Regions from separate parts of the Paenibacillus septentrionalis genome, predicted to be linked through region 1. Evidence: a T-box and tRNA genes for the amino acid it is inferred to sense, from the RefSeq annotation. Region 1 holds a T-box; the other holds one or more tRNA genes.

The links. The T-box of region 1 lies ahead of ACFP56_RS03090 (valine--tRNA ligase). A T-box ahead of a tRNA ligase gene usually reads a tRNA of that ligase, here a tRNA-Val.
Region 2: it encodes a tRNA-Val, which carries the amino acid that the T-box ahead of ACFP56_RS03090 (valine--tRNA ligase) is inferred to sense. The anticodon was not compared.

Annotation. Positions count from the first base shown of each region.
Region 1 is NZ_JBHSTE010000001.1:662,917-670,948, reverse strand. Features, by position in the region: gene hemB (porphobilinogen synthase) at 1-396, shown strand, start outside; gene hemL (glutamate-1-semialdehyde 2,1-aminomutase) at 398-1,690, shown strand; gene ACFP56_RS03100 (RluA family pseudouridine synthase) at 1,708-2,673, shown strand; gene ACFP56_RS03095 (LysM peptidoglycan-binding domain-containing protein) at 2,761-4,506, shown strand; T-box leader at 4,575-4,816, shown strand; gene ACFP56_RS03090 (valine--tRNA ligase) at 4,867-7,503, shown strand; gene ACFP56_RS03085 (bifunctional folylpolyglutamate synthase/dihydrofolate synthase) at 7,533-8,032, shown strand, end outside.
Region 2 is NZ_JBHSTE010000001.1:352,824-360,855, reverse strand. Features, by position in the region: gene ACFP56_RS01750 (ABC transporter ATP-binding protein) at 1-846, shown strand, start outside; gene ACFP56_RS01745 (hypothetical protein) at 951-1,121, shown strand; tRNA gene ACFP56_RS01740 (tRNA-Met) at 1,258-1,334, shown strand; tRNA gene ACFP56_RS01735 (tRNA-Ile) at 1,375-1,451, shown strand; tRNA gene ACFP56_RS01730 (tRNA-Leu) at 1,457-1,545, shown strand; tRNA gene ACFP56_RS01725 (tRNA-Leu) at 1,589-1,677, shown strand; gene ACFP56_RS01720 (hypothetical protein) at 2,049-2,270, shown strand; gene ACFP56_RS01715 (hypothetical protein) at 2,228-2,509, shown strand; gene ACFP56_RS01710 (hypothetical protein) at 2,811-3,104, opposite strand; gene ACFP56_RS01705 (HAD family hydrolase) at 3,430-4,050, opposite strand; tRNA gene ACFP56_RS01700 (tRNA-Val) at 4,648-4,722, opposite strand; gene ACFP56_RS01695 (S-layer homology domain-containing protein) at 4,909-5,835, shown strand; gene ACFP56_RS01690 (cysteine hydrolase family protein) at 5,946-6,497, shown strand; gene ACFP56_RS01685 (nicotinate phosphoribosyltransferase) at 6,501-7,943, shown strand; gene ACFP56_RS01680 (DUF3892 domain-containing protein) at 7,996-8,032, opposite strand, start outside.

The sequences.
Region 1 (8,032 bases):
TACGCCTCAGCCTTTTATGGACCTTTCCGTGATGCAGCACATTCCGCTCCGCAGTTTGGCGACCGCAAAACGTATCAAATGGACCCTGCCAATGCGATTGAAGCGCTGCGCGAAGCAGAAAGTGATGTTGAGGAAGGTGCAGATTTCTTGATGGTTAAGCCTGCGCTTGCATATCTGGACATTGTACGTACACTGGTAGATCAGTTTGATTTGCCTGTTGTTGCCTACAACGTTAGCGCTGAGTATTCGATGGTGAAGGCAGCTGCTGCAAACGGATGGGTAGACGAGAAGGCGATTGTGCTTGAGACGCTGCTTGGCATGAAGCGAGCTGGCGCACAGTTGATCATTACGTATCATGCCAAGGATGCTGCAAGATGGTTGAAGGAGGAGGCGTAATATGACAAAACGTATTGATACATTATCCAAGCAAGCTTTTGAACGTGCAAAAAAGGTTATTCCTGGTGGTGTGAACAGCCCGGTTCGTGCATACAAATCTGTTGGCTTGACTCCCGTATATGTTGAACGTGGTGCAGGCAGCCGAATCTATGATATCGATGGCAACAGCTATATTGACTACATCCTGTCCTGGGGGCCGCTAATTGCTGGTCACGCGCATCCTGAGGTTGTGCAGGCGCTCCAGGAAACTGCGGCTAAAGGAACCAGCTTTGGTGCTCCGACAGAGCTTGAAACGCTTATGGCTGAGCTTGTTATTGAGCGTGTTCCATCTGTAGATATCGTTCGCATGGTCAACTCCGGTACGGAAGCAACGATGAGCGCATTGCGACTGGCGCGCGGCTATACGAAGCGTTCGAAAATATTGAAGTTTGAAGGCTCTTATCATGGACATGCAGACAGTCTGCTGATCAAGGCTGGATCGGGAGTTGCTACATTAGGATTGCCAGATTCTCCGGGCGTACCTGAATCAGTCGCGCAAAACACGATTACTGTTCCTTACAACGATTTTGAAAGTGTGAAGCTCGCATTCGAGCGCTACGGCGAGGAGCTTGCCTGTGTCATTGTCGAGCCGATTGCAGGAAATATGGGGGTAGTGCCTCCGCTTCCTGGCTTCTTGGAGGGCTTGCGAGAGCTGACTACGCAATATGGCAGCTTGTTGATTTTCGATGAGGTTATGACAGGCTTCCGCGTGGATTATGCATGTGCACAAGGTAGATTCGGTGTGACGCCTGATTTGACTTGCTTCGGTAAAGTAATTGGCGGCGGTCTTCCTGTAGGCGCTTATGGCGGTCGGGCGGACATTATGGAGCAGATTGCTCCAAGTGGTCCAATATATCAAGCGGGCACGCTATCTGGAAATCCGCTTGCGATGGCTGCAGGCTATACGACGTTAAAGCTGATGACCAAGGAGGCTTATGCGGAGCTTGAGGTTAAGGCAGCGCGCTTGCAGCAGGGCTTCGAGGCTAACGCTCGCAAGTATGGTGTTCCGCTGACGGTTAATCGAGTAGGTTCGATGGTATGTCCGTTCTTTACAGATGAGCAGGTCATTAATTTTGAAACGGCAAAAACATCTAATTTAGCGTACTTTACAAGTTATTTTGCTCATATGCTTGATCAAGGCGTTAGTGTTCCTCCTTCACAATTTGAAGGACTGTTTCTGTCTATTGTGCATAGCGACGAAGATATAGAGCAAACGATTGCTGCTCAAGGCTATGCATTGTCACAGCTATCATAATTGTTGAGGTGAATGCGATGTTAGAAGGATTGCTCACGCGTGAAGGCACGGATCTCGTATTGAATTATACAGCTTTGAGTGAGCGGCTAACGAAAGAGCAAGCGCAATATCAGCCAAAGGCTGGCAGCCATCCACATCTTGTACGGCAGTGGCTGCTTGCATGCTCGATTTTTCCAGCTAAGTGGCTGAACCGAATTTTTTCAGTAGGGGGCATTCGCTTCGTAGGAGAAGACCTGCACTTACTTGCCTATACATATGCTGATCTCGAACAGGATGCCGATTACCGAGCAGCGCAAACGGAGGCTAAGGTCGGCGCTCCGCGCTTGGAGATCTTGTACGAGGATGACCACCTGCTTGTTGCGAACAAGCCTGCTGGCATGCCTGTTCATGGCGCCAACAAGGGGCAGCGCAACAGTCTTGATGTCGCAGTTGCGGTCCATATGCTTCGTAGCAACGATCCGATTATCGTGCGACATATTCATCGGCTGGATGATGATACGTCAGGTCCTGTGTTGTATGCGAAAAACGAACTGGCTCAGCAGCGTCTGGATGAAGAAATGCGCAATAAAGAAATTGAACGTCAATACTTGGCAATCGTTCATGGCAAGGTCCAGCCGAAAAAAGGCGTTATCCGCGAGCCGATTGGCAAAGACCGTCATCAGCCAAAGCGCAGACTGGTTACACCCAAGGGCGAGCACGCGGTTACGCACTACGAGGTTGTTGAAAGCGGAGATCTGTACTCTGTTGTCAAGCTTTCTCTTGAAACAGGACGTACGCATCAAATTCGTGTGCATATGAGTCATATTCGACACCCGCTCGTAGGCGATTATTTGTATGGCGGCAACACAGAGCTGCTTAGTCATCAAGCACTTCATGGAGCCAGCTTGACCTTTACTCATCCAGTAACAGGAAAGAACATGGTCATTGAATCAAATCCGCCTCAATGGTATGCGGAAATTAAAGCGTATATTACAAAAAGTTAGTCATAACATAGCCTCCCTTCACCATATAGATAGATAGTGAAAGCTTATGTAAAACAAGCATTCATTATTGTGAAGGGAGGCTTTATCGTGTCTAATGGACTTCGATTTGATATTTATGAGCGTGTGCATTTACCAGAAAATGTAGCGGCCATTGATGAGCTGGAGGAAATTGAGCTAGTACCTCGGATTCAAGTAATAGATCAGGGTGAAAATGCGGTTTTACAGGGTCAGCTTGTATTGAACGGTATTTATCGAGCTCAAGGAGCGGGGGACGAGCAAGTTGCACTTGAGCATTGGATTCCAGTGGAAATTACACTTCCGATGAATCGTGTAACGAGGCTTGATGAAATTACAGTTGATATTGATACGTTTGATGTCGTGCTGCTTTCATCGCGAGCACTGAACTTAACCGGCATCCTATCGCTGCGCGGCATCTCGCTTGAACAGGAAGAGGAAAGTGACAGCTGGAATATGGAGGCCTTTACTGCTTCTCATTCACTCGGTGAAGACGGTGAGTATGCGGCTCAGGATTCAGGCCAATTTGATAGCCAGCAGGATGCGTATGCACAGCAATATGGCGAGCAGCAAGAGGCTTTTGCTAGTCAATACGAGGCGCGCTACGGTTATGAGGCGCAGAATGAGCAACAGGATAATGGACAGCAGTTTGTGTCAGCTGAACAGTATGGTGCACAGCAGTATGGCGAACAGCAGGAGGCGTTTGCAGGTCAATATGAGGCACGCTACGGATATGAGGAGCAAAACGACGAGCAGCAATATGAGCCTCAGCAGTTTGAAGGGCAGGATGAAGTCCAGCTCTATAGAGATCAATCAGGGGATGCCCAACAGGGTCAGCTTGCTCAAAATTACTCAGAATTCGTGTCCGCTGCCAATTCATACTTACATCATGATCATACTCAAGGCGAGCAGTCGTCTTCTGAATTGTATCAGCAGGAGGAGCTGTACCGTGCTGAACAGGATAACGGACAAGTGAGCCAGTGGGGGCAAGCAACTGATCAGTCGAGCTTCGTCCAGTTTATTGAGCAAAAGTATGGAGCGCCTCAAGAGCCAGCTGTTTCTGAAGAGGAGCTAAGCTATCCAGATCGTCAGCAGGCTGAACAAGAGGAAGAGCAAATTGCAGCTGACAGTGCTATAAGCTGGCATGAACAATCAGCATTAGAAGAGTCGCTTGAAGCAGTACAGCAAGAGGAGCCTGAGCGTATCGAAGCTCAAGAGCAATCAAGTGCAGCAGCTGTGAGTGAGACAGAACAGCAGGAGCAGTGGAGTGCATGGGAGCCCGTAGAAGCAGAACAAGCCGAACAGCAAGATGAAGCATCAGCTAACGATGAACCTGCGCGAGATGAACAGGATGCCGATCAGGAAGAAGCTCACGAAGAAGCTGTCGATTCGGAGCAAGAACAAGAGGAGCAGCAAGCGCCTGAGTCTCCTGCTGCTGAACGTGAGCTTCATATAGCGCTTAATGGGAAGCAAGATGAAAACGAAACACAAGGAATACGTACGATATTGAATTCCAGCTTGAGGGAGCAGGCTGCTCAGCAGGCAGCAACTCTGCAAAAGCAGGAGGAAGACCGTCAGCAGGCTGAAGCAGCAGCCAAGCAGACAATAGATGACGATATTGAGTGGCAGCAGCTGTTTTTAAGCAAGCGTCCAGAGCAAAATGAATTTAAGCGGATTCGTATGATTATTGTACAGAAGAATGACACGTTGGAGGAAATCGCATCACGTTACAGCATTAGCCCGCGTGATTTGCTTGTTCGCAACAACCTGCATGAATCTGCGATCACAGAGGGACAACTGCTTTACATTCCATCTTAAGTTCTTAAAGTACCTACTTGTTATAAATTGACTAGTTCCTCATCATGCGTTATTATATTAGTATATGTCTAATAATGTTGATGAGGAATAATATACAATTGTTGCCTTCAGAGAGTAGAGCTGTTCGCTGAGAGGTTCTACAGGATAACAAGTATATGGGTCGCCTCTGAATTGCCAAGCTGAACTCAGCTATGATGCTGGAAGTAGGTGCGGCCGGCAACAGCCGTTATCTGTATGAAGTGCCATACGACGGAAATTCGTTGTGTGGAATGAAGGTGGTACCACGGAAGAATAGCCTTTCGTCCTTTTTAAGGATGAAAGGCTTTTTTATTGCATAATTTTCGTATGGAGGATGAAAACATGTCAGAGTCTAAACCAAGCATGCCTACGACGTATGATCCAAAGGCTGCTGAACAAAAATGGTATGAATATTGGACTAGCAACAACTTCTTTCAAGCTGGTCAGCGTAAGGATGCTGAGCCGTTTACAATTGTAATCCCACCGCCTAACGTAACAGGCATGCTCCATATTGGTCATGCGCTTGATTTTACGCTGCAGGATATTATTATCCGTACAAAGCGTATGCAGGGCTATGATGCGTTATGGCTGCCTGGTACGGATCATGCGGGAATTGCTACTCAGACGAAGGTTGAACAGAAGCTGCGCGAGCAAGGCGTCTCTCGTCATGATCTAGGACGGGAAAAGTTTCTTGAGCAGGTATGGGAATGGAAGGATCAATATGCGAACACGATTCGCGAGCAATGGGCGAAAATGGGATTGTCGCTTGATTACTCCCGTGAGCGCTTTACGCTGGATGAAGGCCTTTCTAAAGCTGTACGCGAAGTGTTCGTACGTTTATATGAAAAAGGCTTGATCTATCGCGGCAAAAAAATTATTAACTGGGATCCTGCTGCGAGAACGGCACTTTCTGACATTGAAGTAGAATATAAGGAGCTTAACGGACATCTGTATCATTTGCGTTATCCGTTGAAAAACGGTTCCGGTTATATTACGGTTGCAACGACGCGTCCTGAAACGATGCTTGGCGATACAGCGGTTGCAGTGCACCCCGAGGATGAGCGCTACAAGCATTTGATCGGTGAAATGCTCGTGCTTCCGATTGTGAACCGTGAGATTCCGATTATTGCAGATGAATATGTAGAGAAGGATTTCGGATCTGGCGCGGTAAAAATTACGCCTGCCCATGACCCGAATGACTTTGAAGTGGGCGAGCGTCATCAGTTGCCGCAAATTATTGTGATGGATGAAACGGGCACGATGAATGAAGAAGCGGGTCCATATAAAGGGATGGATCGCTTTGATTGCCGCAAGCAACTTGTTGCTGATTTGCAGGAGCAAGGCGTATGTGTGTTGATTGAGGATCATGTTCATCAGGTTGGCCACAGTGAGCGCAGCGGCGCAGTAGTAGAGCCGTACTTGTCCACACAATGGTTTGTAGCGATGAAGCCGCTGGCAGAAGCTGCGATTGCTGCTCAAAAATCCGGAAAAGGCGCACATTTTGTGCCTGAACGATTTGAGAAAACATATCTCAACTGGATTGAAAATGTACGCGATTGGTGTATTTCCCGTCAGCTATGGTGGGGGCATCGTATTCCAGCCTGGTACAATGACGAAACTGGAGAGCTGATTGTATCACGTGAGGATCAGAATGATCCGAATCTTCGTCAGGACAATGACGTTTTGGATACATGGTTCAGCTCTGCGCTATGGCCGTTCTCTACACTCGGCTGGCCTGAGCAAACAGAGGATCTAAAGCGTTACTATCCTACTAATGTTCTTGTAACAGGTTACGATATTATCTACTTCTGGGTTGCTCGCATGATCTTTACTGCTCTTGAGTTTACGGATGAAATTCCGTTTAAGGACGTACTGATGCATGGTCTTGTACGCGATAAGGATGGACAAAAAATGTCCAAGTCGCTTGGCAACGGTGTAGATCCGCTTGAAGTTATTGAACAATATGGCGCTGATGCGATGCGCTTTATGATCTCGACAGGCAGCACGCCAGGACAGGATTTGCGTTTCCGCTATGAGAAGGTTGAGCAGGCGCGCAACTTCGCCAACAAGATCTGGAACGCATCTCGCTTTGCCTTGATGAATCTTGAAGGCTTCAAGTATGAGGATATAGATCTAAACGGCAAGCTGGGCACAGCTGACCGATGGATTTTGCATCGCTTGAATGAAACGGTGCGTGATGTCACTCGCTTGATGGATAGCTATGACTTTGGCGAGACAGGACGCTTGTTATACAATTTCATTTGGGATGATCTGTGCGATTGGTATATCGAATTTTCGAAGCTTAGTTTGTATGGAACAGATGAAGCGGCTAAAAAAGCAACGCAATCCGTTCTTGCTTACGTGCTCGATCGTACGCAGCGTTTGATTCATCCGTTCATGCCATTTATTTCTGAGGAAATTTGGCAGCACCTTCCTCATCAAGGCGAAACAATTACACTTGCTCCTTGGCCGGTGTATGAGGAGTCGCTTGCTGCTCCACAAGCTGTTACGGAAATGGAGCTGCTGATGGAAATGATTCGTGCGATTCGCAACATTCGTGCTGAAGTGAATGTTCCGATGAGCAAAAAGGTTGAGCTGCTTGTTAAGCCATCAGGAGAAGCGGAATATGCCATCCTGTCGTCCAATGAAGAGTTTATTCAGCGCTTCTGCGGAACTTCCTCCTTGGAAATTGCAATCGATATGGCAGCGCCGGATAAGGCTATGTCTGCGATTGTAACAGGTGCTGAGCTTTATTTGCCGCTTGCTGGTCTGCTTGATATTGGTCAAGAAATCGCTCGTCTTGAAAAAGAGCTGGAGCATTTGAATAAAGAGGTTGAGCGTGTTGAGAAAAAGCTTGCTAATCAAGGCTTTGTTGCAAAGGCACCTGAAAAAGTAATTGAAGAAGAACGTGGAAAAATGAAGGATTATGCTGAAAAGCGTGACAAGGTTGTTCAACGTATTGCTGAGCTTCGCGGTTAAACTATCGCAGGAAGAGAGGAAGAATGGATATGAGCAAACTTCAAGATGTCGCTGCTATGCAGTCCTATTCAGAGGCTGTCGAATGGATTAATGGACTAATTCCGTTCGGCATACGTCCTGGCTTAGAACGTATTGAGCAATTGTTGCAGTCACTTGACAATCCACATCGCAGATTGCGTTTTATCCATGTTGCAGGCACGAATGGTAAGGGCTCGGTATGCTCTTACCTTTCGCATGTTCTGCTCAAGGGTGGATATGATGTAGGAACATTTACTTCGCCATATATTACGAAGTTTACGAATCGCATGCAATATAATGGTCAAGATATAGAAGAGGAAGTTCTGCTGCAGCTTGCCAATAAGGTACGGCCGTTCGTAGAGGAAATGGCTCAGACAGAGCTGGGTTCCCCTACGATGTTCGAGGTTACTGTACTAATTGCGATTTTGTACTACGGAACAGTAACTTATCCTGATTACGTAGTATGGGAAACTGGGCTTGGCGGACGTCTCGATGTGACCAATATTGTAAA
Region 2 (8,032 bases), 310 kb from region 1:
ACGCTGCTTAACACGCTTGGTGGGCTTGATCGACCTTCTGCTGGTCAGGTTCGGGTAGGCAAATGGGATTTGCTGAAAATGACTGATGAGCAGCTCGTGGAATACAAACGCGATACTGTTGGCTTCATCTGGCAAAATAACGCGAGAAATTTGCTCCCTTATTTGACGGCTTTGGAAAATGTAGAGATGCCGATGATGCTATCGGGAAAGCTCGATCGTGCCTATGCCAAGCAGCTGCTGGAGTGGGTAGGACTTGGACATCGCATCAATAACAAGCTGCATCAGCTCTCCGGGGGCGAACAGCAGCGGGTAGCGATTGCTATTTCGCTGGCGAATCGTCCTCAGCTGTTGCTTGCCGATGAGCCGACCGGTTCGGTAGATACTGCAACGTCTGATATGATTATGAATATTTTCCGCAAGCTGAATAAGGAAATTGGCGTTACAATTGTGATTGTTACGCATGATATGGAACTGGCAAGTCAGGTAGATCGGGTTGTCGCGATTCGTGACGGCTTGACGAGCACGGAGTTCGTGAAGCATAACCCTGATCTTGCAGCGAATCGTGATGGCTTTGTCTCATTTTCTGCGCATCAGAAAGAGCAAAATGCTCACGTTGCTTATGTTGTTGTAGACCGAGTAGGTAGATTGCAGGTGCCTAAGGAGTACCTCAAGGCTATGAATATCAAGGATAAGGTGCTGATGGAATTTGATGGGGAGAAAATAACGATCACATCACCAGAGGCTCCTGCAGCTTCCAAGCAGAAGGAAGAGCAAGCAGATGAATCTCAGCCTGCTGAAGCTGATACAAGCGCTCAAGACGCTGCTGAAGCTGTCGAACGACACTAACACTTGCAAGGGTCTGACCTTAAGGTCAGACCCTTATATGTTTATCGCATGAATGCTTGGAAATTGGGTACTCTATCGGTAAAAATGATGGAGGTGCATTCAGGATGTGGGTGTATTGGATTCGTTTATATGAATCAAAGTTTCAAGCCAGCTGTGTCGTGCAGCGTATGGAGCATGATTACTGGATGTATGGTATGGACTGCCCAAAAGAAATTGAAATCTACAAATCCAATCGAGGCCGTTACGGCGTTAGATTTATGCCGGCGAGACAATAAAATAGCTGTAGTTAAGGGTCTATTTCTATAATGAATGTAGAATTTGAAGAAAATGTTGTAAAAAATGCTTGACGTGAGATGTTTATCTATAGTATATTAATTTATGTCGCCATTGCGAGTGACTTATTTTTAATGACGCGGGGTGGAGCAGTTCGGCAGCTCGTCGGGCTCATAACCCGAAGGTCACAGGTTCAAATCCTGTCCCCGCAACCAATTCTCTAGTCGGTAATGATTGCATTCATTATATGAACGAGGGCCCTTAGCTCAGTTGGTTAGAGCAGTCGGCTCATAACCGATTTGTCGGGGGTTCGAGTCCCTCAGGGCCCACCATTTTTGCCGGGGTGGCGGAACTGGCAGACGCACAGGACTTAAAATCCTGCGGTAGGTGACTACCGTACCGGTTCGATTCCGGTCCTCGGCACCACTAAGAAAACAAAGCTCTAATCATTGTTGAATATACATATTAAGCCGGGGTGGCGGAACTGGCAGACGCACAGGACTTAAAATCCTGCGGTAGGTGACTACCGTACCGGTTCGATTCCGGTCCTCGGCACCATTTGATAGATTTGTATATTGCACATATAGAGTGAATGTTTGTCCATTAAGCTAAGCTTAATGGTTTTTTTATTTTTTAGCGTTGCTGTGGCAGAACACAGCTGCATCATTACCAAAAGTTCCATCCTGTTATAAGGAATATACTCATGCTATAATGGAATCAGCAGAGGAGCAAGTCTCTTCGCTAAACAAGGAGCGTTGACGTTAGCTTGGCAGCTTGCGTTGAATCGCTCTTTTTGTGTTTTAAAGCCAGTTTGATTTTATTTAATGGTTCTAGGCAAGAGGTAGCTCGTATACTCTTCGGTTCGATCAAGCTACATACTTGAAATAGAACATACGTTCGGTTATAATGATTTCAAAGGCGGTGGTTATATGCAGCACGTAGTAGGTACATGGGTGCAGCTTATATATGTAGATAGCAAGCAACAAGTATCCATCAGGGATGTACGCGTATTGGCTGTTGGAGAGAAGCGTCTATTAGCTTATTGTGACACGGCTAAAGCCGTTCGGACATTCATGCTTGATAGAATTGTGGATATGGAGGGGTTGAAGTGGCGATTGAATGCAAAGCCTCAGAAGCAGCAGCAGGCATAGCCAGCTCCAATACAACTTGCTTGCAAGCGTGTAGCGGCAGATTTCCTGCTGAGCTAATCCGTTCCTTGCAGGAGCATATAGAGGTAGTCGTTATGATGCGTGACAGCCAGGAAGCAGAAGAGCTCAAGGTTGTAGGCACGGTAGAATGTATCGATCAACAGGCTGGTCGATTTCGTGTAGATGGTGAGTGGTTTAACGGTAATGAGATCGAGGCTGTTTATTTGAAAGAGCGAAGCTGATGGATTTACTAGCGCTTTTCGCTTCTAATTGTGTTAAGGTAAAAGGTTAATCAGTTTAAACAGTTTGAGCTCAAACAGCGTCATAAGCTCGAGCAACGTGAATCAAGTGTCAGTGCAAGCGTGCTGACGCTTTTTTGCGTTTAACTATTTATTTTTCTCGAGCTTCTTATCTGACAGACAACTATGTAAAGTCGATAATAATGAATACATATAAGGAAGGAATGTATGTATTTCCCCCGGAAGCTCGTTTAACAAACGCAACTTTCGGGGGATGCATCTTTTGGAGTTTATCACAATGGGGCTACTCAGTATCCTCGTTGAACGTATCCTGTGCGGCATTGCCTTTCCCTTGGTCATCTGGATATACACGTTCAGTTCCTTTATGCAGCGCCCGATTCTCATAATCGAATCGATTAGGTGGCCGCTGATCCTTGCGCCATGGTGTGCTTTTGCCAAGTGTTTCTGCGTTGATAGGCGAGCCGTAGGGGCCCTCTGCAAACTCCTCAGCCGTTAAGTCATTACGCTGGGACTCTACGGTAGCCAGATCCGTATACTCGCTTCGTTCTTCCTTAAGAAAGCCTTCCTCTTTTGTCATAGACACCCTCCTTAGCATGGTCATTAGTATACCCATTGGACGAGTGAAAATTGCAAATGTAGAAACCTATAGTACAGCTTTAAACGAAAGGTTAACATGGTTGGTGCAATGATACTGTGAAGAGCGCTACACAACGGTTTTAGGTTAATACGTATTTGATTCATATTGTGAAGGAGCGAATTACTAGTGACAATGCAATTTTTTTCATTCTTGACTACTACTAAATAGAAAAAACCGCCTTTTTCAAGACGGTTAGATTGAGTTGACAAACTGTTCCCTATCAATTGATGATTTTACCCAAATGAATACTGATCTCCTAATGTATCTAATCTACAAATTTCAGTATATCTAATGGCTTTTCAAACTTGTATTTTGCGGGTATGTTTTCATGATTTTTACATCCCCATAAAGCTAATCCGAAATCAACACCAGCATCTCTGGCACATTCAAAATCATAAATAGTGTCACCTATGTATATTGAAGATGAGGGTTCAGCTTTTGAAATCTCTAAAAACTTAATAATTGGTTCAGGATTTGGTTTATGTTTCTTTGTATCATCTGCACAAACTATATATGAAAGATAACTCATTAGGCCAAATGGTTCAAAATCATCTTTTAATTCTTGTTTCGTCTTTGATGTGACAATACCTTGGTCTAGACCCTTTTTCTTTAAAGTATCCAAAAGAATGTTGATTTCATTGTAAACATGAATTGAATGATAGAAGTCTTTCATAAAGAAATTCCATCTTTCATTAGCCTTATCAATATTATCTATACCAAGTTTAGGCAAAGAATCGGAACCTGGAATCCCTAATACAAATGACAATTCTGACCGTGCAACATCCTTGTTGTAATCTGTTTTTAGAAGCTTTTGAAGTGATCCCAAAACCGCATCTTCTGTATTAATAAGTGTTCCGTCAACATCGAAAATAATAGTCTTATACATTGTTCCACAAACCTCCTATAAATTGCCGTGTACTTCTAATTTTATAGTATCACTTAAGATTGATTGCTTTCAAATTTTTTAATTAATACTGGACAGTGTTATGAAGCGTTAGTTGGAATGCTGCACAGTACGACGAAACAATGAATGGGATTAGACTAGATATTGATTACAAAAAAATAAGTAAGAAACGTTTCAAGCCGCTGAAATTGTACATAATATTTTTATCTTGCTATGTAGAAATCGTTAGCTTGAAAAAAAGATTCTCTACGGTAAAAGTAATTAGGATCATAATATGGGTGGAGGACGTATTGGATTCATTCTCAATAAACAGGATGACAGGAGTGGACGATAGTTGGAGGAGAGTGGAAAACTGATAGAATCTAGCAATACTTTAAGATAACTGATAGTTCCTGGCAAAAGAATAGAAGACGAAAATGATAAGTACAAACGCTTAGTTTGTACTTATGTTCAATCGAATCAATAATAATTTCGTCCCCAAAAATATTAGGACATCATAACGATAAAAAACCAAGAGATAATTCACCTTGTAAAACAAGAAAACCCCTTGATATATCAAGGGGTTGAACGTTTATATTCTGGTAGGACGGGCGGGGATCGAACCCGCGACTTCTACCCTGTCAAGGTAGCACTCTCCCGCTGAGTTACCGTCCTATAGCACGTATAGCAACATTAGCTATATTATCACAGCGTATAGCAATTATCAAGCATTTTATATCAAAAACAGTTAGGCAATAACTGATATGAATAGGACAATAGACTTAAAATTTCATTGTTGCGCAACAATTTTTTGAGCTGCTTCGTTTAATCGTGTGAAACCAAATTAAAGGAGGAATTGATGTGAAAGGGAAACGTATGGCAGCAATCGTATTGTCGCTTGCAACGGTGATGGCCTTGACTCCTGTTGCTTCAGCTTTTAGTGATATTAAAGGACTGAAGGGAGAAAAGCATATTCTTCAATTGAAGGAGAGAGGCGTCATTAAGGGTGATGCGAAAGGGAAAGGTGCATATCATCCTCAAGACAAATTAAGCTACGCACAAGCAGCAGTCATGCTTGATGAGGCGTTCGAACTCAGTCTAGCTCATATCCTATTTGTAAAAGAGCCAAAGGCTAGTGATGTGTACACTAAAGTAAAGGATAATACATGGTATTCTCAAGCATTTGTAGATGGATATCACAATGGTCTTATCTTTGATAAAGACATTAATCCAAACGCACCAATTAGCCGTGAAGAGTTCGCTGCTCAACTAATGAAGCAAGTGGATCGTTTAGGCGACTATGCGTTAATTAAAATGTATGTTGGGTATACTGATGAAGATAAAGGCAAAGACGAATACAAGGGTGAAATCCAAAAGCTGCTATTGCTAAAATTCGCTGAGCTGAATAAGGACGGGTCCTTTAATCCAACAAAGCCGATCACCCGTGAAGACGCTGCGATTTGGGTAAGCAATGCTTTGAAATTTGTAGAAGAGCAATTTGGTGATAAAGAAGAAGAACAAGGTGACAAGCAAGTGGCATTGTCTGAGCTAACATTCAAAACTGAAAAAATCAACGATGATGTGAACAAGGTTACGGTTAGCGCAACTGTACCGCATCCAGGTTATGGCATGAATATTTCTGAAATCAGCTTTGAGGGTGATGTTGCGATTATCAAGCTGACGCAAGTAGATCCAAATCCGGATATGATGTATCCACAGGTGATCTCAACGGTAACAGCTGATACGTATATTTCATCTCAATACAAGATTAAGCTTATAGCTGAATAATAAACAGAAAAGAAAGATGGAGGAGATACCTTCCATCTTTCTTTTCTGTTTATTGACTTCTTACGAAAAAACTTCATAATATAACCATTACCAATTTTGAGGTGAGAACTGTGAAGGCTTTGATTGTCATTGATTATACGATTGATTTTGTTACAGGGAAGCTTCCTTGCGGTGATCCAGCGATTGCCATTGAGGAGCGGATAAGTGCTTTAACGGAGCAATTTGTGAAGGAAGGCCAATATGTGGTGATGGCTGTAGATCTTCACGAGGAAAACGATTCGTATCATCCGGAAACAAAACTTTTTCCTCCTCATAATATTAAGGGCACTTCAGGGAGACATTTATATGGTAAGCTGCAGCACGTTTATGATACGAATGCCAGCAGCATTTATTGGATGGACAAAACGCGATACAGCGCATTTTGCGGAACTGATCTGGAGCAGCGCTTACGGGCAAGAGGGATTCATGAGCTGCATCTCGTAGGGGTTTGCACCGATATTTGCGTGCTTCATACAGCCGTTGATGCATATAATAAAGGCTTCGCCATCACGGTTTATGAGGATGCAACGGCAAGCTTTAACGCTGCAGGTCATGAATGGGCGCTGGGACATTTCAAAAATTCGCTGGGTGCGAAGGTTTTGCGAGAAGGAGAGCAGGTGTAGGTTATGACAGAACAGCATTTAATGCTGCACACGGATAAATATCAAATTAATATGATGTATGCGCATTGGAAGCACCACACTCATCATCAAAAAGCTGTGTTTGATGTTTATTTTCGCAAGCTGCCATTTGGCAACGGCTTTGCTGTTGCAGCAGGCTTGGAGCGGATCGTTCGCTATATTGAAAATTTACGATTTACTGATGAGGAAATTGAGTTTCTCGCGAGGCAGGAAGAGCAGTACGACCTGGCCTTTCTTGAGGAATTGAGACAATTTAGATTCCACGGTGATCTGTATGCAGCAGTAGAAGGGACTTTGGTGTTTCCAAATGAGCCTATATTGCGAGTAGAGGCTTCTATTTTTGAAGCACAAATTATTGAGACGGCTATTTTGAACTTTCTTAATTTCCAAACCTTGATTGCGACGAAGGCTGCACGCATTAAGCAAGTTGCCCCGAATGATATATTGCTTGAGTTTGGCTCAAGAAGGGCACAGGAGGCTGATGCGGCGATTTGGGGAGCAAGAGCGGCTTGTATCGTAGGATTCCATGCGACGAGCAATTTACGAGCTGCGATGCTGTTTGGCCTGGACGCCAAAGGTACGCATGCACACGCATGGGTGCAAATTCATGAAAGTGAGCAAGAGGCGTTCGATCGTTATGCAGAGGCACTGCCAGATAATGTAACGCTGCTTGTTGACACCTATGACACGCTGCGTGACGGTGTGCCTCATGCGATTGAGACAGGTAAAAAGCTTGCAGCAAAAGGCAAAAGCTTGAAGGCAATTCGTTTGGATAGCGGTGACTTGGCTTATCTGTCCAAGAAGGCGCGCGTCATGCTCGATCAGGCAGGCCTGCAGGATGTGAACATTGTTGCCTCCAACGATTTGGATGAAAATATTATCGTGGAGTTGAAAGCGCAAGGAGCGAAAATCGACAGTTGGGGTATCGGCACGAAGCTGATTACCGCTTCAGACAATCCAGCGTTAGGTGGCGTATACAAGCTTGTTGCGAAGGAGCAGGACGGAGGCTATGAACCGGTCATCAAAATTTCCGGCAATCCCGAGAAAATAACGACGCCAGGGAAGAAAAATGTATATCGCATTATCAACAACGAGACAGGCAAGGCGGAAGCCGATTATATCGTGATGCATGATGAGGTGCTGGAGGGCAGCAAAGAGCCGCTGATGCTTTATGATCCTTCTCATCCGTTTATTCGGCGCAAGGTGGAAAATTATCGCGTACAGCCGCTGTTGACACCTATATTTGCTGCGGGACAGCGTGTATATGAGCTTCCAACTGTAACAGAAATAGCCGCTTATCATGTAAGCCAGCTCGATTTATTTTGGCCGGAGACACTCCGCAAGCTGAATCCTGAGAAATACGATGTTGTGTTAAGTGATAAAGTGTGGAATATGAGAAAAGAGCTGATTAATCAGCACGCCAAATAAAAAGAAGGTAGGATGAAGCAGGCGGCAAGCCTGACATCCTACCTTCTTTTCATTAAAAGGTTGGCAATTGATCTAGATTATTTGAAGGT